Linked DNA regions of Lujinxingia vulgaris. The protein of the gene in region 1 interacts with the protein of each later gene in a pairwise test. Links are inferred from orthologs where the notes say so. Each region holds a gene or a part of one and is shown in the gene's direction. Other genes may lie near its edges.

Region 1 (3,798 bases):
GTCAGGGAGGGGCGACCGGGGCGGTGAGCACGTGAGACAGCCCGATGGGAGCCGAGTTTAGAGAAGAAGTAGCAGCAAGGGAGAGATTTTGTAGCCGGAGGGCGGTGCAATAGGCGCACGAGGGCCTTTTCCTCTCCGGCCTGAAACCTGCGCGTTCAGGGGGAGGGGGCAAGGGAACCAGGTGTAAGGCTCGATTCCCGCTTATGGGCGGTCGCTGTAGACGTCGACCACCGGATATGTCGAATGAGACAGCGCGAGGCCGAGCCCCGAACCTGTCGCTGACGATCAGGAGTTCAGGAGGCAGGTTCGGGCGTACCTCTTGATGCGCGCGATCCGAGCGACCTGGGTCAGGGGATTGTCTGGAGGAGCAGGCGCGCACGTGACGCCGCTGTTGCGACGAAGAGCGATCGTCCCGCAGGGGAAGACGCAGTCTCGCTCGCCATCTTTCCAACGGTTTCGTTGAAAGATGTAGGCTTCCAGAAAATCGCGACGGGCGGCCTCGGCGCGGCTCATCAACTCCCCATCCAGGGTGGCAAATCTCGGGATGAAGCTCCGTGCCGGGGTTGGCGTGTTTGGTGACGAGTAGGGATCGATCTCCAGACGATCTTTTGTGGCGAATTCAAGGGTGGTGTTCTGGGCTTCGCGTTCTGCGAGGATCTCCAGACGAGCTTCTTCAATGAGGGCTTCGAAGTGGTTAATCGTTTTAGCGAGAGGCCACTCTTCGTAGCCGGGGGGCGGCTCAGGCTTCAACTCGATGAACTCGGGGGCGTCGTCGCCGATAAATCTGGCAGGACGCGGAATCCGCATGGTGGTCCCCCAGTCTTTCGGCTGGATCATGAATCCGGGCCATTCCTCCAGGTGGTCGACGAGTCCTGCCCGCACCGGGTTAAGGAGGGTGTAGATCAGCTTGCGATCGCTGGCGTCCTGGTCGAGCAGCACGCAGTCGCAGTAAGTTCCGGCCTCCCAGAAGTGTCCCTTGCGCTGAAGAGCTTTGTTTCGAGCCCGGGCAATGCTCGCGAAGCTGTCGCGAGCCATATTGCTGCGTTCACCCGTGTTGTCCGTGATGACCAGATGGATGTGGTTGGACATGACCGTCACCCCGTGAATGGTCTGGCCGTGACGGTTTGCCGCTCGCGCAAGTGCGTAGCTCGTGAGCTCGGCAACCTCGGCGTCTGGAAGCAGGAAAAAGCGTCGCTCCGAGGTGCGTCGAGTGATAAACACCAGCTGGTCGGGGAGGTGTTGGCGAGGCGCGGTCATGGCAGATCTCCGAGAGAGGTTGGGCGAAAACAGCTCGTGTGTCTGTTATCGGCGTCTCCGGGAGGATCTTGCGTAAATGTCTCAATTTTTTTGGTGGTATGGAGTGTTTTTAGAATGTTTTGAATGAGGGCTTCGCTGGCAAAGTGATGTTTCAAGTGTGAAACGTGAGCAGGTGCTACGTTCGAGTCGTGCGGGAGTCAGGCGGATAACCGGGAGTCAGGCGGATGACCGGGAGTCAGGGGGGAGCGATCGAGGGGGTTACCGAGCAGAAGCGGATAGGGAGGTGGATTATGGCAGGTGGTGAGGTCGAGAATGATGCGCAGCCTTACTGGACGCTTGAGCGCGCCGGGGAGTCGGAGCTGATCGTTGAGCGCAGCAGATTTATCGGGTTTGCGGGTCCGGTTAGCGCGGAAGATGAGGCACTTGTGCGTGTCGATGCGCTGCGCCGTCAGTTTCACGACGCGCGCCACGTCTGTTATGCGATGAGGATCGGGCGGGGTATCGAGCAGATTGAGCGCGGTGCAGATGATGGAGAGCCGAGTCGAAGTGCCGGGTTTCCGATGCTTCAGGTTCTGCAGGGGCGCGAGTTATGCGATACGTTAGTCGTCGTGGTGCGCTATTTTGGAGGGATAAAGCTCGGGGTCGGCGGGCTCGCCCGTGCGTACCGAGAAGCCGCCAGGATGGCGCTGGACGCTGCGGTGGCGGTGGAGCGCTTTCCGGAGGTGGAGGCCGACCTGGTGATTCCCTACTCGGTGCAGGCGCAGGTTGAGCATCTGTTCGACGGCCAACAGGGAGTGCGCGTCATTGCGATGCAATACGGTGCGGAGGTGCGAATGAGACTGGCTATCCGTTGCGTCGAGCTGGAGATGGTAGAAGACCGCCTCGCGGCCCTGTTGCAGCGAGGCTCCGATGATGTGTTCGATATGCCAGCAGCAGGCAACGAGCCCGACTGAGTTGGCGAAGGAGGGGGATGGTACGAGGTTTGTCGGTATGCGCTAAAAATGCCTCGTTTACGGGGGGCCGGAAGCGATCATCCGCCTGACTCTCGGTTACCCGCCCGGCTCCCGGTTACCCGACTGACTCCCGGTCCTCCACCTGACCCCCGGTCCTCCACCTGACCCCCGGTCCTCCGCCTGACTCCCGGTCTTTGGCCTGACTCCGGGACGCGTCGTTGACGGGGAAGGTGCGGGTTTGCGACGCGATCTTTGGAAGGCAGCGACGAGGAGTGTCAGGGGCGGGTCGCGATCCAGACGAGATGACGACGGCCGCGGTCGCCAGCGGCGTAGGAGGTGTGGCGTTTGACCTGAAAACGCGCCTTTTTTAGACGTCGGGAGAAGGCTTGATCGTCGGAGACTGACCACACGCCGAGGATGCCACCGGACGTCAGCGCGTGGAGGGCTCGCTCGAGGCCGACAGCGCCGTAGAGACCATCATTTTCTCGGGCTGTCAGGGCTTCAGGGCCGTTGTCGACATCGAGCAGGATCGCATCGAAGCGCTCCTGTGTGCGGGCGATATGCGTCGTCACGTCACCTTCCAGCAGCGTGACACGTGAATCGTCGAGGGGGCTGTTGGCAAGCGGTGCGAGGACGCCTCGGTTCCAGGCGACGACCTCGGGGACGAGCTCGCTGATAAAGACCCGGGCGTCGGGGCGGAGAGCATCAAGGGCGGCCCTCAGCGTAAACCCCATACCGAGCCCACCGATGAGAACGCGGACGTTGGGGCGATGGGCGATGGGAGCAACACCGCGGCTACCCAGGGCATCCTCGGAGCCGTGGGCGCGTGACGTCATCAATTCCACACCGTGAGCACGAAGCACGTACTCCTGATCACGCTGCTGAAGGAGCAGCTCTCCGCCATCAGGAAGCGTCGTGCGTTCCAGGGTGAACCAGGGTTTCATACGAATCTCACAGAGTCAGGCATGGGGCGTTGAACGATGCCGGGGAGGGGAGTGAGGCCGGGGCGTACGGCCGCGCTTGCGTACTCTTAGCGTCCGGGGGAAGGGACGCGCTAGTTCAAAAGCAGATAGAGCCCAACGATCGGGGCTGTCATCAGCAGAGAGTTCAGGGTGGCGAGTGCGACCAGCGGTGTCAGAGCGATGGTCCTGGTTTTGCTGCGCAGACGAAGAAGGCGAGCGTGTGCAGCGCCGAGGGTTTCGAGTGCAGCGCCGCCGGGTTCCGGCGACGTGGCGGCAGATGTGCGATTGGGGGAATCCGTTTCGGGCTCGGTGGGGCGAAGCGTGCGGGAGATCAGGCGCGCGATGGTTTTGTCGAGAGCCCAGGTGAGAGGTCGGGCGAAGATGCCCGCGGCCTGCTGTGAGGCACGACGTACCACCGGATAGAACAGCCCCTGGTAGAGCGTGTGAGAGAGTGTCTGGAGCGCACTGGCTGAGAGCTTTCCCCGACGCAGGGAATCAACTTCGGCCATCGCCGACTCCAGACCTTCGATGACCATTACGACCAGTTGCCAGATGTTGTCCATGGCGAGGTCGACGACGCGGACCGCGCCCCAGGTGGCGCCGAGACCGGCGCCGATGACGGCTGC
Region 2 (3,942 bases), on another replicon or contig:
TGATAGCTCGATCTTCGAGATGTTCGGCAAAGATTTCGATCCCTCAAAATTCGCAGACGCCTTCGGGCAGGGCGGCACAGGCGGCGGGCCGAAGATGCCCGGGGGCAACCCCATGGGCATGCTCGATCAGCTCTTTGATGAGTCCGGCAACATCCGCGGGGCGTTTAAACCGATCTTCGAGATGGCCATCAAGCAGGCCCCCACGCTGATGAAGAATCTTCCCAAGAGCATGCTCGGCGACATCGACGAGGAGCAGCTCAAGAAGATGGATCTCTCCAACCTCTCGGCCGAGGATCTCGAAAAGCAGATGCGCGACTTCTACACGATGATGAAGTCTGGCAAAGGCCCCGGCGCGCCTGAGGCTGGCGATGATGCCGGCAGCGATGAGGTCGATTCGCCGGAGAAGATCGACGAGGAGTAAGACGACCTCGAGGCCCTCCGGGGGTGGCTTCCCTGAGTTCTGGAGCCCCGCGCTGCGCCGCAGCGTGGGGCTCTTTTGCAAACTCGGTCGGCGGTGACGCTGGACAAACCCCCGGGCTCTTCTCTATGAAAGCCCCCCACGGGCAACGGGTGTAGGTGCAAAGGTCCCTCAAAAGGGGCGCGCAGCGAAAGCGGCTTGCCACCTCGTGATGAGCGCGTAGATCTGAGCCTCGAAGCCGTTGGGCCCTGTTAATGAATGAACAGCGAAGCGCGGAATCCTTCTATGTCAAAACTCGTGATCGTCGAGTCGCCCTCCAAGGCGAAGACCATTCAAAAGTACCTGCCCAAGGAGTTTGTGGTGAAGGCCTCGCTGGGCCATATCCGCGACCTCCCGGACAACGCCGGCCAGATGCCCGCGAAGTATAAAAAGGAGTCCTGGGCCAGCCTGGGTGTGAACATCGAGGAGGGCTTTGAAGCGGTCTATGTCGTCAAAGATCCCCGCTCCAAGAAGGCCATCAAAGAGCTCAAGGCCGAGCTCAAGAAGGCCGACGCCCTCTACCTCGCGACAGATGAAGACCGTGAGGGAGAGGCGATCAGCTGGCACCTTTTGGAGGAGCTCAAGCCCAAATGCCCGACCCACCGCATGGTCTTTCACGAGATCACGAAGTCGGCGATCGAGCGCGCCCTGGAGAACACCCGCGAGGTCGATGATCACCTGGTAGCCGCGCAGGAGACTCGCCGCATCCTCGACCGCCTGGTGGGCTACCCGCTCTCGCTTTTGGTCGGCAAGAAGATCAAGTACGGGCTCTCGGCCGGGCGCGTGCAGTCGGTCGCGGTGCGACTTCTGGTGGAGCGCGAGCGCGAGCGTCGCCGCTTCCGCACCGGCTCCTACTGGGACCTCAAAGCGCAGCTCGCCGAGAAGGGCAACGCCTTCGATGCGGTGCTCCATGCGGTTGACGGCACCCGGGTGGCCACCGGCAAAGATTTTGACGAGAACACCGGCAAGATCGCCGAGGGCAAAAACGTTCTGCTCCTCGACGAGAAGCAGGCCAAAAAGATGGTCGACCAGCTGTCCAGCCGCCCCTGGACGGTCAACGAGATCACCGAGCGCCCCTACACCACCCGGCCCAAGCCGCCCTTCATCACCTCGACCCTGCAGCAGGAGGCCAGCCGTAAGCTGGGGATGTCGGCCTCCGATACGATGCGGGTTGCGCAGTCGCTCTACGAGAATGGTTTTATCACCTACATGCGTACCGACTCGGTGAACCTCTCGCAGCAGGCGCTCAACGCTGCGCGTAAGGCCGCCGGAGAGCTTTACGGTGCGGAGTACGTGGCCGATAAGCCGCGGGTCTACGCCTCGAAGTCCAAGGGCGCTCAGGAGGCCCACGAGGCGATTCGCCCCACCGGTGATGCCTTTGTGCACCCGAAGAAGTCGGGGCTTAAAGGGCGAGATCGCAAGCTCTACGATCTGATCTGGAAGCGCACCGTGGCCAGCCAGATGGCCGACGCCAAAAAGACCAGCGTGCGCGTGGACCTGAAGGTCAGCGACGACGAGCACACCTACATGTTCCGCGCCAACGGCAACCGCATCGACTTCGCGGGCTTTATGCGCGCGTACGTCGAAGGGGCCGATGATCCGGAGGCGGCCCTCGAAGATCGCGAAGTGCTCCTGCCCGCACTCAAAGAGGGCGGACAGGTCGACTGCAATGAGCTTGAGGCCATCGGTCACGAGACCAAGCCGCCGGCGCGTTACACCGAAGCCTCGCTGGTCAAGGTGCTCGAAGAAGAAGGCGTGGGCCGTCCGAGTACCTACGCCACGATCATGAGCAAGATCACCGCCGGTGAGAAGTACGGCCGCAAGGTGGGTCGCACGCTGGTGCCGACGTACATGGCCTTTGCGGTCACCGAGTTTCTCGAAAAACACTTCGGCGAGCTGGTCGATACGCAGTTTACAGCCCGGATGGAAGATGATCTCGATGAGATCGCCGCCGGCAAGGGCTCCAAAGTCGAGTACCTCCACCAGTTCTACCGCCGCGAAGGGGCGTTTGCCGACAAGGTCAATGAGGGCGAAGAGAAGATCGAGCCCGACCTTGCCCGTGAGGTCACCCTGGAGGACTTCCCGGCCAAGCTGAAGGTGGGGCGCTACGGGCCTTACGTGCAGATCGAGGTCGAGGGTGAGACCAAGACCGTCGATGTGCCCGACGACATCCCGCCGGCCGACCTGGATTATGAGAAGATCCTGGAGCTGCTGGAGAAGCGCGAGCAGGGCCCCGAGTCGCTGGGGATTCACCCGGAGAAGGGCGAGCCGATCTTTTTGATGAATGGCCGCTTTGGTCCGTATTTCCAGCTGGGTGAGCGCACCGAAGATAACAAGAAGCCGCCGACGGCCTCGGTGCCCAAGGGCATGAAGCCTGAAGATGTGACGCTGGAACAGGCCGCGCAGCTCCTCGATCTTCCGCGCGAGCTGGGCAAGCACCCCGAAGATGGCAAGCCGGTGGAGGCGGGCATCGGGCGCTACGGGCCCTTCGTCAAACACGTCAAGGAGTACCGCAACCTGCCCGAGCAGGAGATGGTCTTTACGGTGACGCTGGAGCAGGCGCTGGAGCTGCTGGCGCAGCCCAAGGGCCGCCGCTCCAACAGCCGCAAGGTGCTCAAAGAGCTGGGCACCGACCCGGACAGCGGTAAGCCCATCAACGTGCTCGACGGGCGCTACGGGCCTTATGTGAAGCTGGGCAAGGTCAACGCCTCGCTTCCCAAGGGCACCAACCCCGACGACATGACGTTGGAGAAAGCGCTGGAGCTCATCGAGCAGAAGAACGCGAGCTAAGCCAACGTGCGGCCTTGCGCGCCCCGACGATGACGTCGGGACGTGTGAGGTCGGGCGTTGAAGTCAGAAGAGCGTCCCCGCCGGAGATTCGGGCGGGGACGCTCTTTTTTTGCGTTTAAGGTGTGCACCACAGCGCGGGCGTGCTCAGTGCTTGAGGATGGGGAGCCCGGTGAAGATGTCGGGCAGGGAGACCCCGGTGACCAGGGGCAGGTTGAGCGCGCGGTGAGCCTCTTTGAGGCTTCGGAACTGGCGAATGCCGACCGCGTCGAGCTCGGGGAGAGGTTGTGGCGAGATGAGAGCGATGGGATTTCGCTCCAGCGCCATCGCCAGCACGTAGGCGCGCTGCTGGCCGCCGGCGCCCGGCTCCGGGGAGCGTTGTTCGCCGCGAAGTTCAGCGAGCAGGGCGTCGCGGCCACGGGCCAGGGCGCGGGCAAAGGCGCGCTCGCCATCGCCGCAGCCGAGCCCCTCGGGGCAGTCGGCTTCCAGCACAATCCACCCTCCGGGGGTGAGCGCGCCCTTTTCGACAAGCGCGGCGTAGGTCGCCGCGCGCGAGGCCTGGTAGAAGTTGTCGGACTTGCTCGGCGGCAACTTCAGGTGCAGCCAGGGCAGGGGTTCACTGGTGTAGAAGAATGCTTCGCCGGCGATCTTGCAGGCGGCCTCAAAGGTGGGGCGAACCGGGCCGAAGAGGATCGCGC

Evidence for each region.
Region 2: the proteins of FRC98_RS10450 (region 1) and topA interact in binary tests that used the Escherichia coli proteins (3 or more experiments, as listed by UniProt). The link is inferred for Lujinxingia vulgaris from one-to-one orthologs.

What each region holds. Positions count from the first base shown.
Region 1 is NZ_VOSM01000004.1:285,001-288,798, reverse strand. Bases 423-3,378 are described here. They hold FRC98_RS10450 (IMPACT family protein), read left to right. Parts: upstream 423-1,547; coding sequence 1,548-2,210; downstream 2,211-3,378. Other genes in these bases: FRC98_RS10440 (hypothetical protein), read right to left, coding at 3,265-3,378; FRC98_RS10445 (spermidine synthase), read right to left, coding at 2,486-3,154; FRC98_RS10455 (transposase), read right to left, coding at 423-1,257. Also shown: more of FRC98_RS10455, read right to left, coding at 286-422; more of FRC98_RS10440, read right to left, coding at 3,379-3,798.
Region 2 is NZ_VOSM01000006.1:281,166-285,107, forward strand. Bases 376-3,475 are described here. They hold topA (type I DNA topoisomerase), read left to right. Parts: upstream 376-703; coding sequence 704-3,247; downstream 3,248-3,475. Other genes in these bases: FRC98_RS13880 (tetratricopeptide repeat protein), read left to right, coding at 376-421; FRC98_RS13890 (lactate racemase domain-containing protein), read right to left, coding at 3,392-3,475. Outside these bases: more of FRC98_RS13880, read left to right, coding at 1-375; more of FRC98_RS13890, read right to left, coding at 3,476-3,942. UniProt on the Escherichia coli protein: Releases the supercoiling and torsional tension of DNA, which is introduced during the DNA replication and transcription, by transiently cleaving and rejoining one strand of the DNA duplex.